Regions from separate parts of the Companilactobacillus paralimentarius genome, predicted to be linked through region 2. Evidence: predicted binding sites of a transcription regulator. Region 2 holds the regulator's gene; the other holds the start of a gene.
What was found. The regulator LexA, encoded in region 2, represses DNA repair genes until DNA is damaged. The targets are predictions, from matches to a motif close to CNAACANNTGTTNG.
Positions count from the first base shown of each region.

Region 1: a site for LexA is predicted at 2,259-2,272, ahead of ACI6PB_RS11435 (ATP-dependent DNA helicase). Genes of this name have one in related genera too.

Region 1 is NZ_OY724131.1:2,312,540-2,318,411, reverse strand. Features, by position in the region: gene ACI6PB_RS11445 (oleate hydratase) at 1-1,453, opposite strand, end outside; gene ACI6PB_RS11440 (TetR/AcrR family transcriptional regulator) at 1,586-2,140, opposite strand; gene ACI6PB_RS11435 (ATP-dependent DNA helicase) at 2,306-4,675, shown strand; gene ACI6PB_RS11430 (hypothetical protein) at 4,665-5,381, shown strand; gene ACI6PB_RS11425 (sce7725 family protein) at 5,378-5,872, shown strand, end outside.
Region 2 is NZ_OY724131.1:1,018,361-1,024,232, reverse strand. Features, by position in the region: gene purK (5-(carboxyamino)imidazole ribonucleotide synthase) at 1-13, opposite strand, end outside; gene purE (5-(carboxyamino)imidazole ribonucleotide mutase) at 6-491, opposite strand; gene ACI6PB_RS04835 (YneF family protein) at 732-950, opposite strand; gene ACI6PB_RS04830 (DUF896 domain-containing protein) at 1,013-1,255, opposite strand; gene lexA (transcriptional repressor LexA) at 1,350-1,973, shown strand; gene ACI6PB_RS04820 (histidine phosphatase family protein) at 2,057-2,677, shown strand; gene rplS (50S ribosomal protein L19) at 2,765-3,118, opposite strand; gene trmD (tRNA (guanosine(37)-N1)-methyltransferase TrmD) at 3,232-3,960, opposite strand; gene rimM (ribosome maturation factor RimM) at 3,960-4,475, opposite strand; gene rpsP (30S ribosomal protein S16) at 4,542-4,814, opposite strand; gene ffh (signal recognition particle protein) at 5,088-5,872, opposite strand, start outside.

The DNA.
Region 1 (5,872 bases), 1.3 Mb from region 2:
CGAATTGACCTAAGAAAGCTAGGTTAGTACAGCCGTCGGGAACTACTTTAGGACGATCGCCTAATTTACGAGGCATGAATTGGCTGGTTGCGTAAGGCATCATGGCTGTTGACATGTAAGTATGTTTTAGAACTTCATCTTTGATGTCCAACATACCTAAATGATAAAGAAGTTCAGTCATAATTTCGTCACCGGTACAATCCCACATACGTTTCTTAATATAGTTACCAACGTTTTCGCCGTAAAGACCATATCCCCAACCAACTTCTTCATCGTCAGCTTGATAAGGGAAGAATGGTTTGTGGTGAATTTCAAATGACATATCCCAATTTGAATCCTTGAAAGTCATTAAACCACCAGTACCGGCTTTACTTCCGGATAATTCTTCGATACGTCTGAAGAATTCAGGATAGCCTTTGACAGTAGGGAAGAAGGAAATCCACTTTGTTTGGTCGATTTGGCCCAAGAATTTATCGGGATGTCCAAATTTGTCATCCTTCTTGGCTATGTTCTTCCAAATGGTGAAAGTACCCATATCTTCAGTATCAGTATTAGTCTTAGCAACAGTGTGGTTATCACCAAAGCAACTATTTTCACTGATTGAACCGCTAGTAACGAAGACTAAATCTTTATTGCTTACGGGAATAGTGACATCTTGACCGTTTTGGTGGGCAAGAATTGCTTCAACAGTGTCGTTCTTTGTATCAAGAGTTAGGTCGTAAACTGAGAAGTTGTTAACGAAGTGAACTCCATGATCAATCAACCATCTTTCGATAGGTAAAATAATTGCATCATATTCGTTATATTTAGTATGAATGAAACCTTCAAGGTATTCATGACGGTTGATGAAAGTAAATCTTTGCCAGTAACGACGACATTCGATGGCACTGTGGTAGTGTTTGAAGGCTAGTTGACTGTGGAAGCAAGTCCAGAAATTAGTTTTGAAGAAATCTTTGTCAAAAAATTCATCGATGCGTTTGTCAGCTAATTCTTCTTCAGTTGAAGAAACAATTTTAGCCATAGCGGTAACATAACGTTGAGGCATCTTATAATTATGATATTGTCCGTCAATTTCTCCTTGGTTAACGATAACTCTGGCCTCAGTGTGAATTGGTTCATCACGGTTGAAGTCAACGACATCATCAAGTACAGTTCTGCCTTCATTTTCAAGTGAAGGGATCTTGCTGCAGAGATACCAGAGACATTCCATATAAGGTTCTAGTTCACGTTCAGCACGGCAAAGATAACCTTCATTACCTTTAGTTCCGTCCATAGAACCACCCATAACAGGCTTCTTCTCGTAAATAGTAATATTACGAGAAGGCATTTTAGCATCATCAATTAAGAATGCTGCCGTTGCCAATCCGGCGATTCCTCCACCAATAATATTGGCTTTGCGGTCATCAATACCGGCTGGTTTGTGGGGATGATACATTGTTTTATAAATGTTCATTGTTGTTGCCTTCTTTCGAAAATGTCAAAGGAACTTTGTCCTTGCATTCAAGATAAAATAAACTCCAGTAATGAACAATTGACAAAAAAATAGAAGTGTAAATATTATTTACACTTCCCAATATCTGTAAAATTATTTAGCGTATTTATTTAAAGCCTTTTTGAAATCACCATGGATTAAAACGCCAATTTGCTCGACAATTTCCTCAGGATCACCCTTCATATCGTCACTGATCCATTCGAAAATAACGGCGATGAAAGCAAGACTATAGAAATGAGCAATGAAATCTTTATGATTTTGTGAAACGGACATACCTTCGGCCTGTTTTTCGACGATTTGAATGATATAACCGTAAAGTACGTCATAGATATATTTTTCCATTAAGTCACGATAAATGGAATGATAAACATTTTGAGCAATGGTCTTATTTTCTTTTATTTTGACCATGATATTGTAAAAACCTTCTTGCCAATTGTCATAGTCAGAAGCGTCATCCAAATATTTTTTAGCGTTTTGGCAGGCAGAGTATTCCACCAGTGCATAAATATCGGAGAAATGATTGTAAAATGTTTGTCTAGTTAGATCACATTCAGAGACGATATCCTTAACGGTGATTTTATCAACTGATTTGCGTTCTAAAAGCTTATTTAGTGAATCGATTAAAACATCCTCGGTACTAATCTGCATGAAATACATCCCTAACTGAATTAATAATATTAATTATATGGTTTTTTTATTATAAAAAGTAGCTGAGAAATGAGTAGGATTGAACTAACTTTTACAATAAATTGTCTACAGACAAAATCGAACGTATGTTTTACAATGTTAAATAGTAATTTGAGGAGGTAGTCTATGGCAACTAAAATTGGAATTCGACAGTTAGTTGAGTTTGTACTGCGTAGCGGTGACTTAATGGAAAATAAGAATAGTCAAAATACGGCTCAAAACGGTTCCCGAATCCATCGTAGACTACAAAAAACACGTTCAAAGAATACCGATTACGAAAGTGAAGTCTATCTAAAGACTGAAGTAACCATGAACGATACTGAGTACGTCATTTCAGGACGTGCCGATGGAATAACTACGACAGATAAAAGTATTCTAATAGAAGAGATCAAAACTTCGGACCAACCCTTCGACGAATTAAGTGACAACACATTGGAACTCTATTGGGGACAGGTTAAGGTTTATGGTTATATTATTTTGAAGGAACATCCAGAGTTAAAACACGTTGATTTACGACTGACCTATTTTCAAGTCAGTACTGAAACAATAACAAGCGATGACAAAACTTTTGAACGTGATCAATTGAATGATTTTTTTCAAAATTTAATAGAAGAATACGAGTATTGGTTAGTTCTAAGAGCTAAATTACGAAAAACTCGTAATCAATCGATTCAACAATTATCTTTTCCGTTTGATAAATTTCGAACTGGTCAACATGAGTTGGCGGCGGCTGTTTACAAAACGGTTTACTATCAAAAGCGTCTTTTTGTCGAAGCACCAACTGGAACTGGCAAGACTATCTCAACTTTGTTTCCGGCCATTAAATCAATGGGAGAGGAAAGAATTCAACGATTATTCTATTTAACCGCCAAACAGAGTACCAGGCGAGTTGCTGAAGAAACAATTGATTTGATGTCAAAAAAAGGACTCCAGTTGAAGAGTATTACCTTGACGGCTAAAGATAAAATACGTTTTAAAGAACAAGATGTGCCACCAGAAAAAGATCCATACATGATTGGTTATTATGATCGGTTGAAGCCAGCCTTAGCTGATTTATTAACTAATGAGGATGCCATTACGCGTGAAATTGTAGAGAAATATGCAAGGAAGCATACCGTTGATCCCTTTGAGTTTTCACTGGATGCATCATTATTTTGTGATGTTATTATTTGTGATTACAATTATTTGTTTGATCCGCTAGTCTATTTACAACGCTTTTTTGTCGAAAAAGATACGGATAATTTTTTCCTAATTGATGAGGCTCATAATTTGGTCAGTCGTTCACGGTCAATGTATTCAGCGGAAATAAGTGATTTTAAGATTACTTCATTATTGAAGATGGCTAAAAAGATTGAAACTAAAACAAGTAAAGATTTTCAGAAACAGTTGAAAAAAGTTCGACGCGTCTTCAATCAAATAAAGAAACAACTACAGACCGATGATTTAGAAGAAAAGATAACTTCAGATGCACCTGATGAACTTTTGAAAATTTTAGGTAAGTTTGATGACTTTATGGGTGAATGGATGCAAGATCAAAAGCCATCCGACTTTTTGGATAGTGCCAAAGACTATTTCTTCGATTGTCTGACTTTTGTCAAAATTGGAGCGTTGTATAACGATACGTACAAGACCCGGATTGTTATAGATAATAAACATCTTATTGTTAAACAGCTATGTCTCGATCCCAGTCATTTTATTGATCAGTCATTGGATCTTGGCTTAGGAGCAGTGTTATTTTCAGCCACTTTGTCGCCGATGGATTATTACCAAAGCGTTTTAGGTGGGAGCGCTAATAGTTTGGCGTATCAATTACCATCACCATTCCCAATTAATCATCAAGCCATTTTGATAACACAGTATATTCAAACAACTTATCGACAACGAGAATTTAATCAAGAAAAGATTGTTAAGAGCTTAAAAACTTTAATCGATAGTAAAAAAGGTAATTATTTATTCTTTTTTCCGTCATATGGGTATTTAGAACAAGTAAAAACTAGTTTTGAAAAAAGTTATCCACATGTTAATACAATTACTCAGACATCTGAGATGGACAGTGTGACTCGACAAGAATTCTTGGATCGATTCGACAATGATAGTGAGGAAACGCTAGTTGGCTTTTGTGTTTTAGGTGGTATTTTCTCCGAAGGAATTGATTTAAGAGGTGATAAATTAATTGGTGTCGCTATCGTTAGTGTTGGGTTACCAGGATTGAGTGCCGAGAATAATTTGATTCGAGATTATTATGATAATAAAAATGGACATGGATTTGAATATGCTTATCAAATGCCAGGAATGAATAACGTTTTACAGGCCGCAGGGCGTTTGATCAGAAGCAGTCACGATAAGGGAATTGTTTTATTAGTGGATCAGCGTTTTGGCAGTATGCGTTATACCAGACTTTTTCCACAACATTGGCAGAATTATCGTCGTATTTCATCGCTACAACAATTAACAGGCACGGTGGATAACTTTTGGAAGGAACAAGATGAAAACTAAGTTAACTAAGAATCTAGAGAGTACACTTTATCAATATTGTAAAGAACAGGGATCGTATGTTGTTGAAGAGGTTTCAATGCCAGATGATAAAGGAATTGTTGATACGCTGAGTTACCAGCAATTACGAAATGATCAAATTGAATGGCGTTGCTATGAATTGAAAGTAACAAAATCAGATTTTCACTCTAAGGCCAAATTGTCTTTTATTGGTAATTACAATTACTTCGTCTTGCCACAGAAACTGTTCGAAGAAGTGGCTGATGAAATTCCTAGTCATATTGGTGTTTTGATTTATCGAGCTTTTGATAAAAAAGCAATGGAAGCTTCACCGCAGACATTAGTCGCACCAGGATTTTTAACTATCGCTAAAAAAGCTCAATTTCAAGAACTTCAGGTTGATGAAAAACAGTTAACAAGTCATTTTGTAGCCTCACTCTTTAGAGAAGTTGATAAAGCCAAGAAAGTTGAGAAAGGTTTGCAGCTATATTCTGAAGATAGGCTCTTTAAAGAACTGAAGAAACGCCAAAAAGCTGGTTACGATGTTTATAATCCTGACAATAATCTTTATGATCGTTTTATTGAAGAAACGCAAAATGATGCTATAACAGCGTTACAGGATGAATTAGATGCCAGAAATGCCGAATATCAAGAATTGAAGTTACAGCTGCAGAGATTACAACAACCCAATTTGGAGGATAAAATATGATCTATTATCCTTATTTTCGTGGACGAATGTACGATTTATTGGCATTGAAGGAATTATGTGAAGAAGGCTGGTTTAATTCACAGATTATTCCAATAATTGAACCAGTTCGTGATTCTAAGGAGTTGCAAAGAACGGTTCAAACTTTTGTCGATAAAAAGCAGCCGTTCAGTGTAATTGCTAATCCACAGGTCAGCGTATATGGTTTGAATGATACGAAACTTTATCCACTACCGGATGTGTATAACTTAGATTTTTACGTGCCAAGTGCTATTTTGACGGCTGATTTTCGAAGTGATTTCTTAAGAACCTTACCGCAACAAAAGTCGATTTTAATTGTAAACAATTATGAACTGCTTAAAGCATACCGTGATACTACCGTTTTGAAAAAAGTGAATAAATTGTTAATTCCAAATGTCGCCAGGATGCATAAGTTAATTGGAATTAAAGCTGCTAGTTTGACTGATCCGTTCTCATTTCATCACCATGTAGAA
Region 2 (5,872 bases):
TTGTTTTAGTCAAGATTTTTCCCACTTTCCAATGACTTATCATGCATGGCCTTGGTGTAACCATTCAGAGAAAGTTCATAATCTTGATTTTGTAAAGCACAGATCTTTGTCGCCATGATGGCAGCATTCTTAGCTCCAGCTTCACCAATAGAGACTGTTGCCACTGGAACACCAGCAGGCATTTGGACAATTGACAATAAAGAATCCATCCCTTTTAAATATCTAGATGGTACTGGAACACCGATAACTGGCAAGCTAGTTGATGAAGCAATCATTCCTGGTAAATGAGCGGCGCCTCCTGCACCTGCTATTATCACTTTAAAGTTATTAGAACGTGCCGTTTTTGCAAAATCCAGCATCTCTTGAGGAGTTCTATGTGCTGAGATCACTTTGACTTCATAACTGACCTGTAAGTCTTTCAAAACATCAACTGTGTTCTGCATAACTTGTAAATCCGAAATTGATCCCATAACTATCGCTACATCACTCATTGGTTTTCCACCTTTCTGTCTTTGGTAACCAAATTCTATCAAGATATGAAAATTCTTTCAATACAAAACACGTATTTAATTCAATTATTTTTAATTAATATTCGCATTTATCGTTTTCATTTAGATTTTTTTAGATATTATTAATATCATAGTTCGTAAATAAAGAGCAATTGATTTTTTAGACAAAAAAATAGACGATACACATATTAAAATATGCATATCGTCTATTAATTTAACTTACTACTTCTTTTTTTGTGATGCTTTCATAGTACTCATTAATTGGTTAAGTTTCTTTTGTGATGGTTTTTGTCCCATTTGAGCCATCATTTGCTTAATCATATCTGCGCTGATTGGTGGATTATCTTGGAAGTACTTCTTCATATACCATCTGGCAATAAAGAATCCACCAACTAAACCGATTAATAAGGCTATAATACCAACGATTATTGTTGTTCCCATTTATGTTTCACCCTTTCCATACATCTATTAATATTACAAAAAAATCACTCTAATTGAAAGTGTTAATCGTCACGTAAACCTTTTTTACGTTGAATCTCTCTAACTTTCTCCGGTGTGACCTCATTTCCTTGCTTATCAAACACACGTGTCATTTCAAGTTGGGATCTAAAACTGGCACGAAAATTCTTCAAATATTCTTTTCTAAGTTCGGCTTGTTGATCTTCTTCTTCTTTAGTAATAGTTCCATCTTTAGCCTTATGAGCTAATTTATTAATTTTTTTGAGCAATTCTTCTTGTTCGTTCATAATTTTAACTCTCCCCATTATATCGAACACTTGTTTGAACTTGTATTCATATTTTGATACAATCTAATTAAGATATTAACAATGAGGTGTTCTAATGTCAAAAGCTGAAGGCTCTAAACAGTCACAAATTCTACAATGTATTTATGATTATTTAGATGAACATGGATATCCGCCCACTGTCAGAGAAATCTGCGAAGCTGTAGACTTATCATCTACATCAACGGTACATGGTCATCTATCTCGTCTTGAAAAAAAAGGTTTTATTCAACGTGACCCTACTAAACCTAGGGCAATCGAACTTACTGGTGCAGGTTTAAATTCCATCGGTATCAAATCAAAACAAATTCCTATCCTCGGTACTGTTGCTGCTGGACAACCAATCACAGCTGAACGTAATCCCGATGGATATTTTCCAATTCCACCTGACTTAAATCGTGATTCTGGTGAATTATTCATGCTTGAAATTCACGGAGAAAGTATGATCAATTGTGGTATTTACAATGGTGACCACGTTATAGTACATGAACAAAATTTTGCCAATAATGGTGAAATTGTTATCGCTATGACTGAAGATATCGAAGCCACTTGCAAGAGATTCTATCAAGAAAATGGACATTACCGCCTACAACCTGAAAACGATACAATGGATCCAATTATCTTAGATAACGTAGAGATACTTGGTAAAGTTGTTGGATTATATCGTTCACAAATTTTTTAAATCACTCTTTTGCGGAGTGATTTTTTTATTATCTGCAAAACTTCTTCTATAATAGATAATAATTTAACCACGAGGGAGAAATTATGACTGAATTCTATCTCATCCGTCATGGACAAACTAAAGCCAACGTGATGAAAATGAAACAAGGCAATATTAATACCGAAATGACTTACTTAAATGATCACGGTCAACAACAAGCCCAGACTCTGGCTCAGAATTTTGATATCAGCTTTGCAGATCGTATTATCTGTAGCCCTTTAAAGCGTGCTCAACAGACAGCTACAATTTTGAATAAACAGGCCAATTTACCAATCTCTTATGATAAAAGATTGGTGGAAATATCTTATGGACAATGGGACGGACAAAAAAATGCTGATTTAAAGAAAATTCATCCTGATGCCTACAATGAATATTGGAATGACGTTTTACCATTCTATACGAAGTATGCCACCGATGGAGAACGATTTGAAGACGTTGTTACACGGGTACACGGCTTTTTAGAAGATGCCCTGAATAAATACCCCAATGACAAACTTATCTGCGTTACACACGGTTTTACTGTTAAGGCCGCCGCGTTAGATGTTCTTAAACCCCAGGACATGATGAGTATCCCCGAGCCTCGAAATACTAGTGTTACTAAAATTGTTGCAACTCCAAAAGATCAAAAATTTTACTTGGAATATTTCAATCAGATTTTCAATTAAATATATAAAAAAATAAACCATCATTGAATTATAAAATTCAACGTGATGGTTTATTTTTTGAAGTTTAGTTGCATTAAAATGTATTAATTAGATGTCGCGACGACGTTCCTTAATACGAGCAGCCTTACCTGTACGAGCACGTAGGTAGTAAAGCTTGCTACGACGTACACGACCATGTCTGATAACTTCAATTTGTTCTACACGAGGTGTGTTCAATGGGAATGTTCTTTCAACACCAACACCATTACTCATCTTACGTACAGTGTATGTAGCACTGATACCTGAGCCATGTCTCTTGATTACGACACCTTCGAATAATTGAATACGTTCACGAGTACCTTCAACAACCTTAGCATGTACACGAATAGTGTCACCGCTACGGAAGTCAGGAATGTCAGAACGTAATTGTTCTTTTGTAATATCTTGAATTAATTCATTCATGAATAATTTCTCCCTAATTCGACACTCTTATATATCTCTGACATACAGCGGAATATCGTTAATATGTGTCCAAACACTCTTACAATGATACTTTATTTGGACGAACTTGTAAACTATATATTTTGACGAATTTTTCTGAGTAATTTCTTTTCTTCATCCGTCAGCTTTGCAGTTTCCAATAAATCTGGTCGACGTTCCAAAGTTTTTTTCAAGGCTTGTGTTAATCTCCAAAGACGAATCTTTTCATGATCACCACTTGTCAAAACATCTGGAACCTTCTTACCACGGAAATCAGCTGGTTTAGTATACTGTGGATACTCTAACAAGCCGTTCGAAAACGATTCTTCCTCAGCAGAAAACGAATTACCTAAAACTCCAGGTACAAAACGTAATGTCGCATCAATCATACTCATAGTGGGTAATTCACCACCAGTCAAAATATAATCACCGATTGAAACTTCATCCGTAACTAGATCTTTAACTCGTTCATCAAAACCTTCATAGTGTCCACAAATAAAAACTAATTGATCTTCTTTAGCAAAGTCACGTGCCATTTTTGTATTGAAAGTTTTACCAGCTGGATCGAGTAGGACTACCCGTTTCCGACCTGGCTTTTTCGTTTCGACATAATCCATAGCATCGTAAATTGGTTGAGCTTGCAAAAGCATGCCTGCCCCACCACCATAGGTTGTATCGTCAACATGATGCTGTTTATTCGTTGTAAAATCACGAAAATCAACTACATCAATATTAACGAGTCCCCTTTCTTGAGCTTTACCAATCAAAGATTCATTTAGCGCCTGAAACATTCTTGGAAAAATGCTTAAAATTGTAATATCCATTAATCTATCAATCCATCCGGTATTTCGACTTCAACAATTTGCTTGTCGAGATCAACATTCTTAATAACATCTTCAATATAAGGCAATAAAACTTCCTTATATTTAGTTCCTTTTACAACCCAAACATCGTTTGGACCTAATTCCATGATCTCAGTAATCTTTCCAATTTCACCAAGGTTTTTATCCACTACTTGCAAACCAATGATTTGCTTATAAAGAAATTCACCCTCGTTTAATTCGGAAGTTAATTCACCACTAGCAAAAAGTTCTGATTTAACATACTTTTCAACATCGTTGATGTTGTCATATCCCTTTAGTTTCAAAAGAACAAAATTCTTATGTTTACGAGCTGACTCTACTGTGAATTCTTCACTAGAATTATTCTTTTTAAAGACTAACTTAGAACCTGCCTTGAAACGATCTTCTGGAAAATCTGTAATTGGAACGACTCTTAATTCACCTTTAATACCATGCGTATTGACGATAGTACCAACTCGATATAATTTTTCGGTCATTTTTCCTCCGTGATAAATAAATAGGACCCTGACAAAACATCGTTTTATCTGGCCCCATCAAAATAACTATTTTGTAAACTTGCTTTCATGGAACTTTTGCATAATACCATGTTGTTTCAACAAGTGACGAACTGTATCTGAAGGTTGTGCACCTTTGTTCAACCATTCAACGATCTTGTCGTCATCAAGTTTGATTTCTTCTGGTTGTGAGATTGGGTTGTAGTAACCAACTTGTTCAATAAAGCGGCCATCACGTGGTGAACGTGAATCTGCAACAACTAATCTATAAAATGGGCGTAATTTGCTACCCATACGTTTCATTCTAATTTTAACTGACATATGTTTGTTTCCTCCTAAATACTTAACTTTGTTAGTATACACAAAAAAAGAAGTGGTGTAAAGTTTTTTTCTTTACACCACTCTCTTTTTTTATTTCTTATTTTTTAATAACCAATGTTCAATGTTGAATAGTGGAAACGGGCTTACTATGCTCTCTATTTGAAATGAGCTGCGTAGGGGCGGTTTGCTACAGTATTGGAATCACCCACACGGTACGCGGGCAATTTCAATACTTAGGCGGATCCTCGTGGGCTGACCGCTCTCTACTGCACTCTATGATTTGAATCGTTTAATCTTCTTTAAGCGTTTCTTCTTACGTTTCTTACTCTTACGGACCATTGAATGCATTGCCATCTTACCAAGACGTCCTTGCATACCGTTGCCCATAAGTTGGTCCATTCCAGCCATGTTACCTTTACTCATCTTATTCATCATGTCTCGTGATTGTTTGAATTGTTTGATCATACGGTTAACATTTTGAATACTTTGTCCTGAACCCTTGGCAATTCTTCTTCTTCTTGAAGGATTTAACAAATCAGGATCTTCACGTTCTTTTGGTGTCATAGAGTAAACAATTGCCTTTAAATGAGCAATATCCTTTTCACCAATATTGATATTAGCTAAAGCTGGATTATTAGCCATACCTGGGATCATCTTCATGATTTCATCCAAAGGACCCATTTTTTGAATTTGATCCATTTGATCAATAAAGTCATTAAAGTCAAAACTATTCTCTCGAATCTTTTCGGCTACTTCTTTAGCTTGTTTTTCATCATAATCTGATTGAGCTTTCTCAATCAAGGTCAACATATCACCCATACCAAGGATACGGTTGGCCATACGATCCGGATGGAAAACATCTAATTGATCTAGTTTTTCACCTTGTCCAATAAACTTAATTGGTTTACCAGTAACGGAACGAATTGAAAGTGCTGCACCACCACGGGTATCACCATCTAACTTAGTTAAAACAACACCGGTGATATCCAATTGTTCATCAAATCCAGCAGCTACTTTAGCAGCTACTTGACCAGTCATGGAATCAGCGACAAACAAGA